Regions from separate parts of the Peribacillus sp. NJ11 genome, predicted to be linked through region 2. Evidence: a T-box and tRNA genes for the amino acid it is inferred to sense, from the RefSeq annotation. Region 2 holds a T-box; the other holds one or more tRNA genes.
What was found. A T-box is a leader RNA that pairs with one kind of tRNA and senses whether it is charged. The one in region 2 lies ahead of tyrS (tyrosine--tRNA ligase), so its partner is inferred to be a tRNA-Tyr.
Positions count from the first base shown of each region.

Region 1: it has a tRNA-Tyr gene. The T-box ahead of tyrS (tyrosine--tRNA ligase) is inferred to sense a tRNA for this amino acid. The anticodon was not compared.

Region 1 covers NZ_JAUCFO010000001.1:945,889-952,326, forward strand. The annotation lists gene QUF86_RS04505 (anti-sigma factor family protein) at 1-387, opposite strand, end outside; gene sigW (RNA polymerase sigma factor SigW) at 404-967, opposite strand; gene QUF86_RS04515 (aspartyl-phosphate phosphatase Spo0E family protein) at 1,140-1,325, shown strand; gene rocF (arginase) at 1,464-2,366, opposite strand; tRNA gene QUF86_RS04525 (tRNA-Ala) at 2,587-2,662, opposite strand; tRNA gene QUF86_RS04530 (tRNA-Gly) at 2,684-2,755, opposite strand; tRNA gene QUF86_RS04535 (tRNA-Gln) at 2,759-2,833, opposite strand; tRNA gene QUF86_RS04540 (tRNA-Tyr) at 2,938-3,021, opposite strand; tRNA gene QUF86_RS04545 (tRNA-Thr) at 3,040-3,115, opposite strand; tRNA gene QUF86_RS04550 (tRNA-Val) at 3,130-3,205, opposite strand; tRNA gene QUF86_RS04555 (tRNA-Glu) at 3,224-3,298, opposite strand; tRNA gene QUF86_RS04560 (tRNA-Thr) at 3,330-3,402, opposite strand; tRNA gene QUF86_RS04565 (tRNA-Asn) at 3,406-3,480, opposite strand; rRNA gene rrf (5S ribosomal RNA) at 3,526-3,641, opposite strand; rRNA gene QUF86_RS04575 (23S ribosomal RNA) at 3,706-6,438, opposite strand, start outside.
Region 2 covers NZ_JAUCFO010000001.1:2,611,609-2,618,046, forward strand. The annotation lists gene QUF86_RS12895 (transglycosylase domain-containing protein) at 1-1,385, opposite strand, end outside; T-box leader at 1,535-1,751, shown strand; gene tyrS (tyrosine--tRNA ligase) at 1,818-3,074, shown strand; gene rpsD (30S ribosomal protein S4) at 3,174-3,776, opposite strand; gene QUF86_RS12910 (GAF domain-containing protein) at 4,155-4,634, opposite strand; gene refZ (forespore capture DNA-binding protein RefZ) at 4,789-5,442, shown strand; gene hisJ (histidinol-phosphatase HisJ) at 5,444-6,247, opposite strand; gene ezrA (septation ring formation regulator EzrA) at 6,416-6,438, shown strand, end outside.

The DNA of each region.
Region 1 (6,438 bases), 1.7 Mb from region 2:
CACCGTTTCACCTGCGACCACTAAGTTAGGCTGCTTTGATACTGAAAAATGTTCGTCCTGATTATAAGTGGAAAAAACAGATCCTGTCATCAATATGATGAACATCGCTGCCGCTGTCATGAAGGGATGGCTTTTGAACCAACGTTTGGCGCCCGTTGTTTTCGTTTCCTTTGGCAATTGAGCCATAACCTTTGCTGTAAAGTCATCCGGTGCCTTAATATGGGAAGTGCTTTGTACAAGAGCGACCGCCTTTTTCATTTCATGAAAGTAATTCCGGCATTCAGCACAGTTGTGCAAGTGCTCCCGTAAAACTTCTTTATGCTCCGGTTTGATGTCCTCATCTAAATAATCATGCATATATTCAATGATTTCCTCATGGCAGTTCATTTTTCTCACCTTCTTTTTATAAATGGCGTAGTTGTTTACGCAAGGCTTCCCGACCACGATGTATTCTCGTCTTAACCGTACCGACTGGCAAATCTAATATTTCACTGATTTCCTTTAAAGATAACTCTTCAATATACTTCAATACGATAACCGATCGGTATTTCTCGGGCAATTTCATTATTTCCACTTGAATGGTTTCCTGTAGTTCTAAAGATTCAACTTCTTCCTCGGGTTTCGCCATATCTGATGCTATTTGGGAATACATATTCAATCCCTCTGTCCCTGCCACCTCTGCATCTAGATAGTAATCCGGCTTTTTCTTGCGAAGGCGGTCAATACAAAGATTGGTCGCAATCCGATATAACCATGTAGAAAATTTCATTTGTATATTGAAACTACGAATATTCACGAAGGCCCTTACAAAGGCCTCTTGTGCCAAATCCTCTGCTTCTTGCCTGTTTCCGAGCATCCTGAAACATATCTGGAAAACTTTGTCCTTGTAAATTTCGACAATTTCCCCAAATGCATTATGGTCTCCCTTTAATACTTGATTAATTCTCTCTTTAATGAGTGCATCCATTTTCCGGTATTACCCCCGCTCATGCGGCTATACGATTACTACGAATCGTAAGCTAAAAGGTTTCAAAAATTTAATACATTAATTTTAACAAAGTTTTACATTTAATGTTTAAGAAAAAAAGAACAGGGCTATATAGTAAGAAATTGTAAAATTCGAGGGAGTGAATCTCTATATGACTGCTGAACAAATTTTAGACCATATTGAACAATACAGACAGAAGATGATGATTTTGGCTTCCCGTTCTTCGATGGTTGATAATGAAGTTATTGAAGTTAGCAGCAAACTGGATACTTTAATCAACGAATACCTCCATTTAACTAAAAATGGAGATCTCACACACCGACGTGCTCTTAAGTGAATATGGATATGGGATTGCAACCATCTATTTATAGATATGTTCATGTTACATACACCCTGGAAAATAAACCTACGTCTTCTAGCATATAAAAAACAGTAACCCATTACAAGCCGGTTACTGTTTCTTTTATTTTTTCAGTTATAATAACTTTTCTCCAAATAGCGAACCCATTAGAGCCACCGCAACGATTGCCGTTTTATTCCGCTCATCTAATATGGGGTTCACTTCAACGAATTCAGCTGATGTAATCAAGTTGGCTTCAGCGAGCATTTCCATGGCCAAATGACTTTCCCGGTAACTTATGCCACCAATCACCGGTGTCCCCACTCCGGGAGCATCTGCTGGGTCAACTCCATCCAAATCCAATGAAAGATGGACACCATCCGTTCTTTCCCTTAAATAATCTATGCATTCTTCCATGACCTTTGTCATTCCCATGCGATCGATCTCATGCATCGTAAATACTTTAATCCCTTTATCACGGATAAGTTCTTTTTCCCCTTCATCCAAAGACCTTGCCCCAATTATTACGATGTTTTCCGGTTTCACTTTTGGACCGGAACCATGGATATTGATTAGGTCCGGATGTCCAATTCCAATACTGACAGCTAAGGGCATTCCATGTATATTCCCCGATGGCGAGGTTTCTTCCGTATTTAAATCCCCATGTGCGTCATACCAAATCACACCTACATTTTCATAGTGCTTTGCGACTCCCGCCAGTGTTCCTATAGCTATTGAATGGTCTCCTCCCAATACAAGCGGGAAGGAACCACCTTCTATTATTTCATCAACCCTTGCAGCTAACAGGGCGTTACCCTTTGCAACAAGCGATAAGTTTTTCAGGTTGGTCCCAGGCTTATTTGCATTTTCAGGCCGTCCTACAATTATATCTCCTAAATCCTCTACTTCTATATTTAACTGTTCAAGACGCTCGAAAATATCTGCGCAGCGAATGGCACTAGGTCCCATATCCACGCCCCGCCTTGCTTGACCAAGGTCCATAGGCAATCCAATGACGGAAATTTTCTGAATAGACATATAATTCCCCCTTTCACCCATTTTATATCGTATATGCCAAGTGGTTCAACTCGACATTTCCATGTATAATGATGCAACCTTTTCATACCTAATACGCTTTTTTTATAAGACCTATGAAAAAAAACCTTTCTAGACATAGGTTAACCCAAAAATGCTTTTATACAAAAAAAAGTCTTAAACCATTTTGGCTTAAGACGTAAGTTTTGGTGTATGTAGTTGATGGTGGAGCCTAGCGGGATCGAACCGCTGACCTCCTGCGTGCAAGGCAGGCGCTCTCCCAGCTGAGCTAAGGCCCCTAAGGAATTTAAAATATATTAAGCGGAAGACGGGATTCGAACCCGCGACCCCAACCTTGGCAAGGTTGTATTCTACCACTGAACTACTTCCGCAAATGGCTGGGCTAGAAGGGATCGAACCTTCGCATGACGGAATCAAAATCCGTTGCCTTACCGCTTGGCTATAGCCCAATATATAATATGTAACAATTAATGTTCAACAAAATAAAAAGGTGATAATCATATATTTCCCCATTAATGAGAATATATAACTGATCCACAGGATTTTATTAAAATGGTGGAGGGGGGCAGATTCGAACTGCCGAACCCGAAGGAGCGGATTTACAGTCCGCCGCGTTTAGCCACTTCGCTACCCCTCCGCAATATATGGTTGTAAATGGTGCCGGCAAGAGGACTTGAACCCCCAACCTACTGATTACAAGTCAGTTGCTCTACCAGTTGAGCTACACCGGCAAGTAAAGAATAAATGGTGGAGGATGACGGGATCGAACCGCCGACCCTCTGCTTGTAAGGCAGATGCTCTCCCAGCTGAGCTAATCCTCCGGATTAATGAATTAAGAATGGTGACCCGTACGGGATTCGAACCCGTGTTACCGCCGTGAAAGGGCGGTGTCTTAACCGCTTGACCAACGGGCCGGACTATTTTGTGTACATAGATAGATTGGGAAGCTCCCAAGCGGATTCGAACCGCTGACCTCTTCCTTACCATGGAAGTGCTCTACCTACTGAGCTATGGAAGCATATGGCTCCGCAGGTAGGACTCGAACCTACGACCGTTCGGTTAACAGCCGAATGCTCTACCACTGAGCTACTGCGGAATAATATAATGTTTCCTAAAACCCATTTAAAGATATAAATGAATTGCTTGGCGGCGTCCTACTCTCACAGGGGGAAACCCCCAACTACCATCGGCGCTGAAGAGCTTAACTGCCGTGTTCGGAATGGGAACGGGTGTGACCTCTTCGCTATCGCCACCAAACAATAAAGGAACGTTGTTCCTTCAAAACTAGATAATAAGAAGGTATTTCATTTTTTATAAAGCGTTGGTTAAGTCCTCGATCTATTAGTATCAGTCAGCTCCACATGTCGCCACGCTTCCACCTCTGACCTATCAACCTGATCATCTTTCAGGGATCTTACTAGCTTGCGCCATGGGAAATCTCATCTTGAGGGGGGCTTCATGCTTAGATGCTTTCAGCACTTATCCCGTCCGCACGTAGCTACCCAGCTATGCCTTTGGCAAGACAACTGGTACACCAGCGGTGCGTCCATCCCGGTCCTCTCGTACTAAGGACAGCTCCTCTCAAATTTCCTGCGCCCGCGACGGATAGGGACCGAACTGTCTCACGACGTTCTGAACCCAGCTCGCGTACCGCTTTAATGGGCGAACAGCCCAACCCTTGGGACCGACTACAGCCCCAGGATGCGATGAGCCGACATCGAGGTGCCAAACCTCCCCGTCGATGTGGACTCTTGGGGGAGATAAGCCTGTTATCCCCGGGGTAGCTTTTATCCGTTGAGCGATGGCCCTTCCATGCGGAACCACCGGATCACTAAGCCCGACTTTCGTCCCTGCTCGACTTGTAGGTCTCGCAGTCAAGCTCCCTTGTGCCTTTACACTCTACGAATGATTTCCAACCATTCTGAGGGAACCTTTGGGCGCCTCCGTTACTCTTTAGGAGGCGACCGCCCCAGTCAAACTGCCCACCTGACACTGTCTCCCACCCCGATAAGGGGCGCGGGTTAGAATTTCAATACAGCCAGGGTAGTATCCCACCAACGCCTCCACCGAAGCTAGCGCTCCGGCTTCTCAGGCTCCTACCTATCCTGTACAAGCTGTACCAAAATTCAATATCAGGCTGCAGTAAAGCTCCACGGGGTCTTTCCGTCCTGTCGCGGGTAACCTGCATCTTCACAGGTACTATAATTTCACCGAGTCTCTCGTTGAGACAGTGCCCAGATCGTTACACCTTTCGTGCGGGTCGGAACTTACCCGACAAGGAATTTCGCTACCTTAGGACCGTTATAGTTACGGCCGCCGTTTACTGGGGCTTCGGTTCAAAGCTTCGCTTGCGCTAACCTCTCCCCTTAACCTTCCAGCACCGGGCAGGTGTCAGCCCCTATACTTCGCCTTGCGGCTTCGCAGAGACCTGTGTTTTTGCTAAACAGTCGCCTGGGCCTATTCACTGCGGCTTTTCCGGGCTATTCACCCTAAAAAGCACCCCTTCTCCCGAAGTTACGGGGTCATTTTGCCGAGTTCCTTAACGAGAGTTCTCTCGCACACCTTAGGATTCTCTCCTCGCCTACCTGTGTCGGTTTGCGGTACGGGCACCTTACATCTCACTAGAGGCTTTTCTTGGCAGCGTGGAATCAGGAACTTCGGTACTATATTTCCCTCGCCATCACAGCTCCGCCTTAATGGAAACGGGATTTGCCTCGTTTCCGGCCTAACTGCTTGGACGCGCATATCCAACAGCGCGCTTACCCTATCCTTCTGCGTCCCCCCATCGTTCAAACGATGTATAGGTGGTACAGGAATATCAACCTGTTGTCCATCGCCTACGCCTTTCGGCCTCGGCTTAGGTCCCGACTAACCCTGAGCGGACGAGCCTTCCTCAGGAAACCTTAGGCATTCGGTGGAAGGGATTCTCACCCTTCTTTCGCTACTCATACCGGCATTCTCACTTCTAAGCGCTCCACCAGTCCTTCCGGTCTGACTTCAACGCCCTTAGAACGCTCTCCTACCATCGACACCTAATGGTGTCAATCCACAGCTTCGGTGATACGTTTAGCCCCGGTACATTTTCGGCGCGGAGTCACTCGACCAGTGAGCTATTACGCACTCTTTAAATGGTGGCTGCTTCTGAGCCAACATCCTGGTTGTCTAAGCAACTCCACATCCTTTTCCACTTAACGTATACTTTGGGACCTTAGCTGGTGGTCTGGGCTGTTTCCCTTTCGACTACGGATCTTATCACTCGCAGTCTGACTCCCAAGAATAAGTATTTGGCATTCGGAGTTTGACTGAATTCGGTAACCCGTTGGGGGCCCCTAGTCCAATCAGTGCTCTACCTCCAATACTCTCATCTTGAGGCTAGCCCTAAAGCTATTTCGGAGAGAACCAGCTATCTCCAGGTTCGATTGGAATTTCTCCGCTACCCACACCTCATCCCCGCACTTTTCAACGTGCGTGGGTTCGGGCCTCCATTCAGTGTTACCTGAACTTCACCCTGGACATGGGTAGATCACCTGGTTTCGGGTCTACGACCTCATACTCATTCGCCCTATTCAGACTCGCTTTCGCTGCGGCTCCGTCTTATCAACTTAACCTCGCATGAAATCGTAACTCGCCGGTTCATTCTACAAAAGGCACGCCATTACCCATTAACGGGCTTTGACTACTTGTAGGCACACGGTTTCAGGATCTATTTCACTCCCCTTCCGGGGTGCTTTTCACCTTTCCCTCACGGTACTGGTTCACTATCGGTCACTAGGGAGTATTTAGCCTTGGGAGATGGTCCTCCCTGCTTCCGACGGGATTTCTCGTGTCCCGCCGTACTCAGGATCCACTCAGGAGGGAACGAAGTTTCAACTACAGGGTTTTTACCTTCTTTGACGGACCTTTCCAGATCACTTCATTTACCCCGTTCCTTTGTAACTCCATGTTGAGTGTCCTACAACCCCAAGAGGCAAGCCTCTTGGTTTGGGCTAATTCCGTTTCGCTCGCCGCTACTCAGGAAATCGCATTTGCTTTCTCTTCCTCCGGGTACTTAGAT
Region 2 (6,438 bases):
ACGAGCAGCGGCTTCATCGTTGATCCGTTCGATCGCAGTGATGCGGTTGCATGGTTCGTCTGTTCCCGCTTGAAATCACGGCCACCTACGAAACTGATGATTTTTCCTGTTTTATTTTCGATTAGAATAGCTCCGGCTTCAACGGGCTCACTTACCGTTTTCATTGCTTTTGTATCCGGATCGACGACTTGTGCCGTTTTATCGTATCCGTAATTCGGATAGTTTTTCGTTACTTCCTGCATCTTGTCATAAATCTTTTTATCGATTGTCGTATAAATCTGATAGCCGTTTTGACGTAGCTTACGATCGGCAAGTGCTAGATATTGATTTTTTAAATCATCATTCTTTAAGTCTTTTTCTTCATATCCGTCTTCTTTTGCCAGACTGACAGATAGGATTTCGATGGAGCGTTTTTCTATTTCATAGGTGAGCCATGGGTATTTCTCGGATGGCAGCTCCTTTTTACCGATAAAGTCTTTTGTTATGTCGTATGCGGTTGCTTTATCATATTCATCTTTTGTTATGTATCCATTACTATACATCCGCTTTAAAACGGTTTTCATCCGGTTGATGCCGGGTTCTTGATTTTCTTTCAGTTTCCCTTTCTGGGTATATGGTGTATAACCGAAAGGACTTTGCGGCAATCCAGCAATAAAGGCTGATTGGGGCAGTGTCAGATCTTTGGCCTCCACACCAAAAATACCTTCAGCAGCGGACTCGACACCAGCGATGTTACGACCGGAAGAATTTCGTCCCAAAGTGGAGACGTTTAAGTAGGTTTCCAAAATCTCTTCCTTTTCAAAGAATTTTTCGACCCGGAGTGCAAGAAGGATTTCTTTTGCTTTCCGTTCAAATGATACTTCGTTAGTCAGGACCTGGTTTTTAATGAGCTGCTGTGTTAATGTACTTCCCCCCGATTGGACGGATGCATTAGAAAATTCCTGGTAAATGGCCCGCAGGATTGCTTTCGGGACAACCCCGTCATGTTCATAAAAATACTCATCTTCGGTAGCGATGACGGCATTTTTAAGATGCTCGGACACTTTATCGATGGACACTTCTTCACGCTCAAGGTCACTCTTAAGCTTGCCCAAATATACTTTATCAGCAAAGTATACTTCAGAGGTCTCTTCATAATTGTAGATGTCTTTTTTCAAATCTTCTTTCGAGCGTACCGGCTCATCATTGACGAGGGCAGCGAAATAGCCGGCTCCTACGCCGCCGGCGAATGAGAATCCTAGAATCCCGACAATAATGAGGATCAGCGTTAAATTCCAAATGACTTGGTATGTAACCCGCGCGTTCTTATGTGTTTTTTCATTTTGAAAAAAACGGGTCAGCTGCTTCCATACTGTTTGAAATCTATCTTTTTGATTATTATTCATCGTATCATACCCCCTGAAATCACATATATTATAGCATATAACAGGTAAGGGAAAGGGCATCTTTCTTATTTTTCTAGAATCTGTAAGGGGGATGTTGACAAGAATTCCTATGTATGATAAAAGTTTATTAACAACAATAAATTGATTAAATGATCGCGATGATAGGACCCAGTAGTCAGACTATCCCTGTTTCAGAGAGCCGGTGGTTAGTGGAAATCGGTACAAATGGTATGATGAATTACTTCCTGGAGCATTTGCTGTGAAATGATTAGTAGCAGGAAACGGCTGACGACCGTTATTCGTCTTGAGCGGAGGGCATATTATGTCCTCAAGTTGGGTGGTACCGCGAATTTATTCGTCCCTTCATATTTATGAAGGGGCGTTTTTGTGTGCTTTTTGCGGGGTTTTTCTAAGATGGAGGAGGAATATTTAATGGAATTGCTTAATGACCTCGAGTGGAGAGGGATTATTTATCAACAAACGGATGAAGAAGGTTTTAAGAACCTTTTAGAAAAAGAGAAAATTTCTTTATACTGTGGTGTAGATCCAACTGCGGATAGTATGCATATCGGACACCTATTGCCATTCTTGACGATGCGCCGTTTCCAGCAGCATGGCCATCGCCCCATTGTGCTAGTAGGCGGTGCGACTGGACTTATCGGTGATCCAAGCGGTAAAAAAGAGGAACGCCAGCTGCAAACGTTGGAAAAAGTGCTCTATAATGCCGACTGCCTAAAAGGGCAGCTATCCCACATCTTTGAATTCGATGGTGAAAATGGTGCGGTCATGGTCAATAACTATGACTGGATAGGTAAAATCGATATGGTTACGTTCTTGCGAGATTACGGGAAATACATCGGCATTAACTACATGCTTGCAAAAGATACGGTTGCTTCCCGCTTGGATACGGGAATTTCCTTTACTGAATTTGCGTACACGATCTTACAAGGAATTGATTTCAGTCATTTATACAGCAATTACGACTGTAAATTGCAAATTGGCGGCAGTGATCAATGGGGCAACATTACGACCGGCCTTGAAATGATCCGGAAATCCAATGATGAGGATGCAAAAGCGTTCGGCATGACGATTCCGCTCGTAACGAAAGCGGACGGAACGAAATTCGGTAAAACGGAAGGCGGGGCTATCTGGCTTGATCCGGAAAAAACGACTCCTTACGAATTTTACCAATTCTGGATTAACACAGCGGATGCTGATGTCGTAAAATACTTGAAATTCTTCACATTCCTATCACGTGAGGCGATTGAAGAGTTAGAGCAATCCGTACAGTCCGAACCGCATTTGCGTAAAGCGCAAAAAGCTTTAGGGGAAGAAATGACCCGTTTGATTCATGGTCAGGAAGCTCTTGACCAAGCAATCAAAATCTCTGCCGCCCTATTCAGCGGTGAGGTGAAGAATTTAAGTGCAGCGGAAATCAAATTGGGCTTTAAAGATGTCCCTTCCTTCGATCGTGAAAGCAAGGAAGACATCGGTTTGGTCGATTTAATTGTTGAAGCGAAAATTTCGCCATCAAAGCGTCAAGCCCGTGAAGATATTCAAAATGGGGCAATCTCCATAAATGGGGAGAAAGTGACTGACCTGCAATATGTAGTGACCGAAGCTGCCAAGATTGAAGGGGAGTTCATCCTCGTTCGTCGCGGCAAGAAGAAATACACATTAGTGAAATGATTGTTCAAAGCCCGGCTGAATCCCAGCCGGGCTTTGTCATGCGCTAAAGTGTTTACATGCGAAAAAAAACCCCATCCAAGGATGGGGTTTTCGAAGTTATTAACGAGAGTAGAACTCAACGATAAGAGCTTCGTTAATTTCAGCAGGCAATTCAGAACGTTCTGGTAAACGAGTGAAAGTACCTTCTAATTTCTCAGCATCGAAAGTAAGGAAATCAGGAACGAAGTTAGTTGCTTCAACTGATTCTTTAATGATTGAGAAGTTGCGTGATTTTTCACGAACTGAGATAGTTTGTCCAAGAGACACTTTGTAAGATGGAATGTCTACGCGGCTTCCGTCTACAGTGATGTGACCGTGGTTAACAAGTTGACGTGCTTGACGACGTGTACGAGCTAAACCAAGACGGTAAACTAGGTTGTCAAGACGTGATTCAAGAAGAACCATGAAGTTTTCACCATGTACACCTTTAAGTTTGCCAGCACGGTCGAACATTGAACGGAATTGACGTTCAGTGATTCCGTACATGTGACGAAGTTTTTGTTTCTCTTGTAGTTGCATTCCGTATTCAGAAATTTTTCTACGTTGGTTAGGACCATGTTGTCCTGGAGCATAAGGGCGTTTTTCTAATTCTTTACCAGTACCTGTAAGGGAAATTCCTAAACGACGGGATAGTTTCCAGCTTGGGCCAGTATAACGAGCCATAGGATGACTCCTCCTTTAAATGTTTTTATTTTGGTAAAATAAAAACCGTGTGAATGTACGATCATGACCATTTTGTTTTCATGTACCTTCGCCCTAGCAGCAGAGAGTTACGAGATACACCTCTGTATTGAGGAACAAAATGAGAACATAAAGGCTGTCACATAGGCTGCAATATTTTACACAAGGAGTATTGTATAATATTCTGCTCATTGAGTCAAGGACAGTTACGATTAATTAACGGAAAAGGTGAAAGAGAATAGTAGACGGGAAAATACAATATATTTATATTGCCATGAATCAAGGGGGGACAGGGGACATGTACATGGGGTCCTGTAATGTTCAAAAGGGAGCAGGCGAGGATTGCCGCTCCCTTGAACTTTATAAATGTCTGGAAAGGATATCAGCGAACTTCTCCAGTCCTTGTTGATCGATTTCGTCAAATCGGTCCGTGACCGGGCTGTCGATATCGAGTACTCCGATCAATTTGCCATCCTTCATGAGCGGTATGACAATTTCAGATCTTGATGCCGCATCGCAGGCGATATGTCCAGGGAATTGGTGGACATCCTCGATGCGCAAGGTTTTTTCAGTTGCCGCTGAAGTCCCGCATACACCCTTACCCATTGGGATGCGGACACAGGCTGGAAGTCCCTGGAAGGGTCCTAGTATTAATTGGCCTTCTTCGTATAAATAAAAGCCAACCCAATTAATCTCATCGAGAAACTGATTAAGTAAAGCTGCCGCATTGCTTAAATTGGCTATCCGGTTGGTTTCATCCTCGATTAAGGCTGAAAGTTGTTTTTGGACCAGCTCATAATTTTTTTCTTTTTTTCCTTGATACATTTCGACATTAAACAAAAGCGTTCACCTGTCTTCCGCATTTTTTTACAGAACTTTCTAATCATGTTGCTTCATTGTTGGGAAATTGTCGAGAACTTACTAAAGGATTCAGGCTCTTCCTTGCAGAAATAGTCCACAAGACTTGTCTCAAAGAAAGCGAGGGATTGCCTAAATGAATCGCCAGACGCCAACGAAACAAGCCATTGTGGAAGCTGCACTGCATTTATTTCATTTAAAGGGCTATCATGCGACATCCATACGGGATATAGCGAATAAAGCGAAAGTGAACGCTGCCAACATTGCCTACTATTTCAAGAATAAGCAGGGATTGCTTGAATTCTGTTTCACTTCCTATTTAGAAGAGTATATCCTGGTCCTTGAGACGAACATGACACTGCTGGAGCTTAAAGGCCCGCAGCATTGCTTGATGAATCTAGTAAAGGATATTCTCACTTTCCAGAGGGAAAACTTCCTGGCTGCACGGTTCATATATGGGGAATCTTCACTCGATTCCAATTTAAACCGGGAAATTCATTCGACTTATTTTACAAAGGAAAAATTTTATTTTCAATATGTTTTGGAACAAGGGATTAAGAGCAGGAGTTTCCAGCAGGTCTCCATTCCCATGTATATGCTGCAGTTGAAGGGCCTGCTGACAGCTCCTGTCCTGCATACCCATTATGCGATGGATGTGCTGCATGTGTTCCCGCAGGAAGCCTATTACACGAATATTTATGCCAATGAAGTCGGGCGTTTCCTGCAAGATACCCTTTTCATTGCAGAAGACCTGCAGCCACTGTTAGCGGGCCGGCCTGTGTATACATGAGCTACCCATTGAAAGCTGCAATCAGTGCCTGATAGCCCTGACCCAAATCTTTAGCCTGATGGGCATCGGAACCGTAAATGAGCGGAATGCCGAGTTCGAATGCACGTTTGGCAAACCGTTCTGGAGGATAGGGCTCACCGCAAAGCGGCTTTACAAGCCCGGCTCCATTATAATCAAGTTCATACTTTTGTTCCTTGATCATGTCCAGCACCTTGTAAACGCGGTCGTCAAAACTTAATGCTGGTGGATATCGATGCTGGAATTTATGGACAAGCGTAATATGCCCGATCCGTTTAGGTTTATAAATGCCTAAATCAGCTTTTATCGATTTTTCCAGTGTATCAAAATATTTGGCATACACCGATTCGACTGAACCTAGTTCATTAACGATTTCACCAAACCCATTTTCGCTGAAATCGAGGCAATGCCAACTGCTTTGATGCTTGATGAAGTGGACGGAAAGTATACTATCATCAAGGAATTCTCCGATTTCGTCGAGGAATTCTTTTGTTTCTTTTTCATAACCCTCTATAAAGTCAACCTCTAGACCACTTTTGATCAGGATTTTGTCTTTATAGCTTTCTTTCAGTACGCGGAGCTCCTGAAAGTAATCCAGGAGCAGGGCAGCGTCCATACCGCTGTCTTTTTCAGGCGTAGGATCTTGAAAATCTCGTGGCAAGGGAGCATGTTCCGTAAATGTGATTTCCTTTAATCCTAGCTCGATTCCCCGCGTAATATATTCATCGAATCTATCCGTAGAGCCGTGAGGGCAAAACGGAGTATGCACATGACCGTCAACTTTCATGGTCCTTCCCTCCCAAAAAACAGGTATTTGTAGCAATTTTCTACAAAAAAATCATTTTTGTCGTCAAAAATTATTGCTAACATGGTATCATAAAAGCATTAAATTTAACATTTTTATAATTGATATATAAACGAGCAAGACTGTAAGGACTAGAACAGGGGGCTTACCATGGAGTACATACTTGGGGTAAT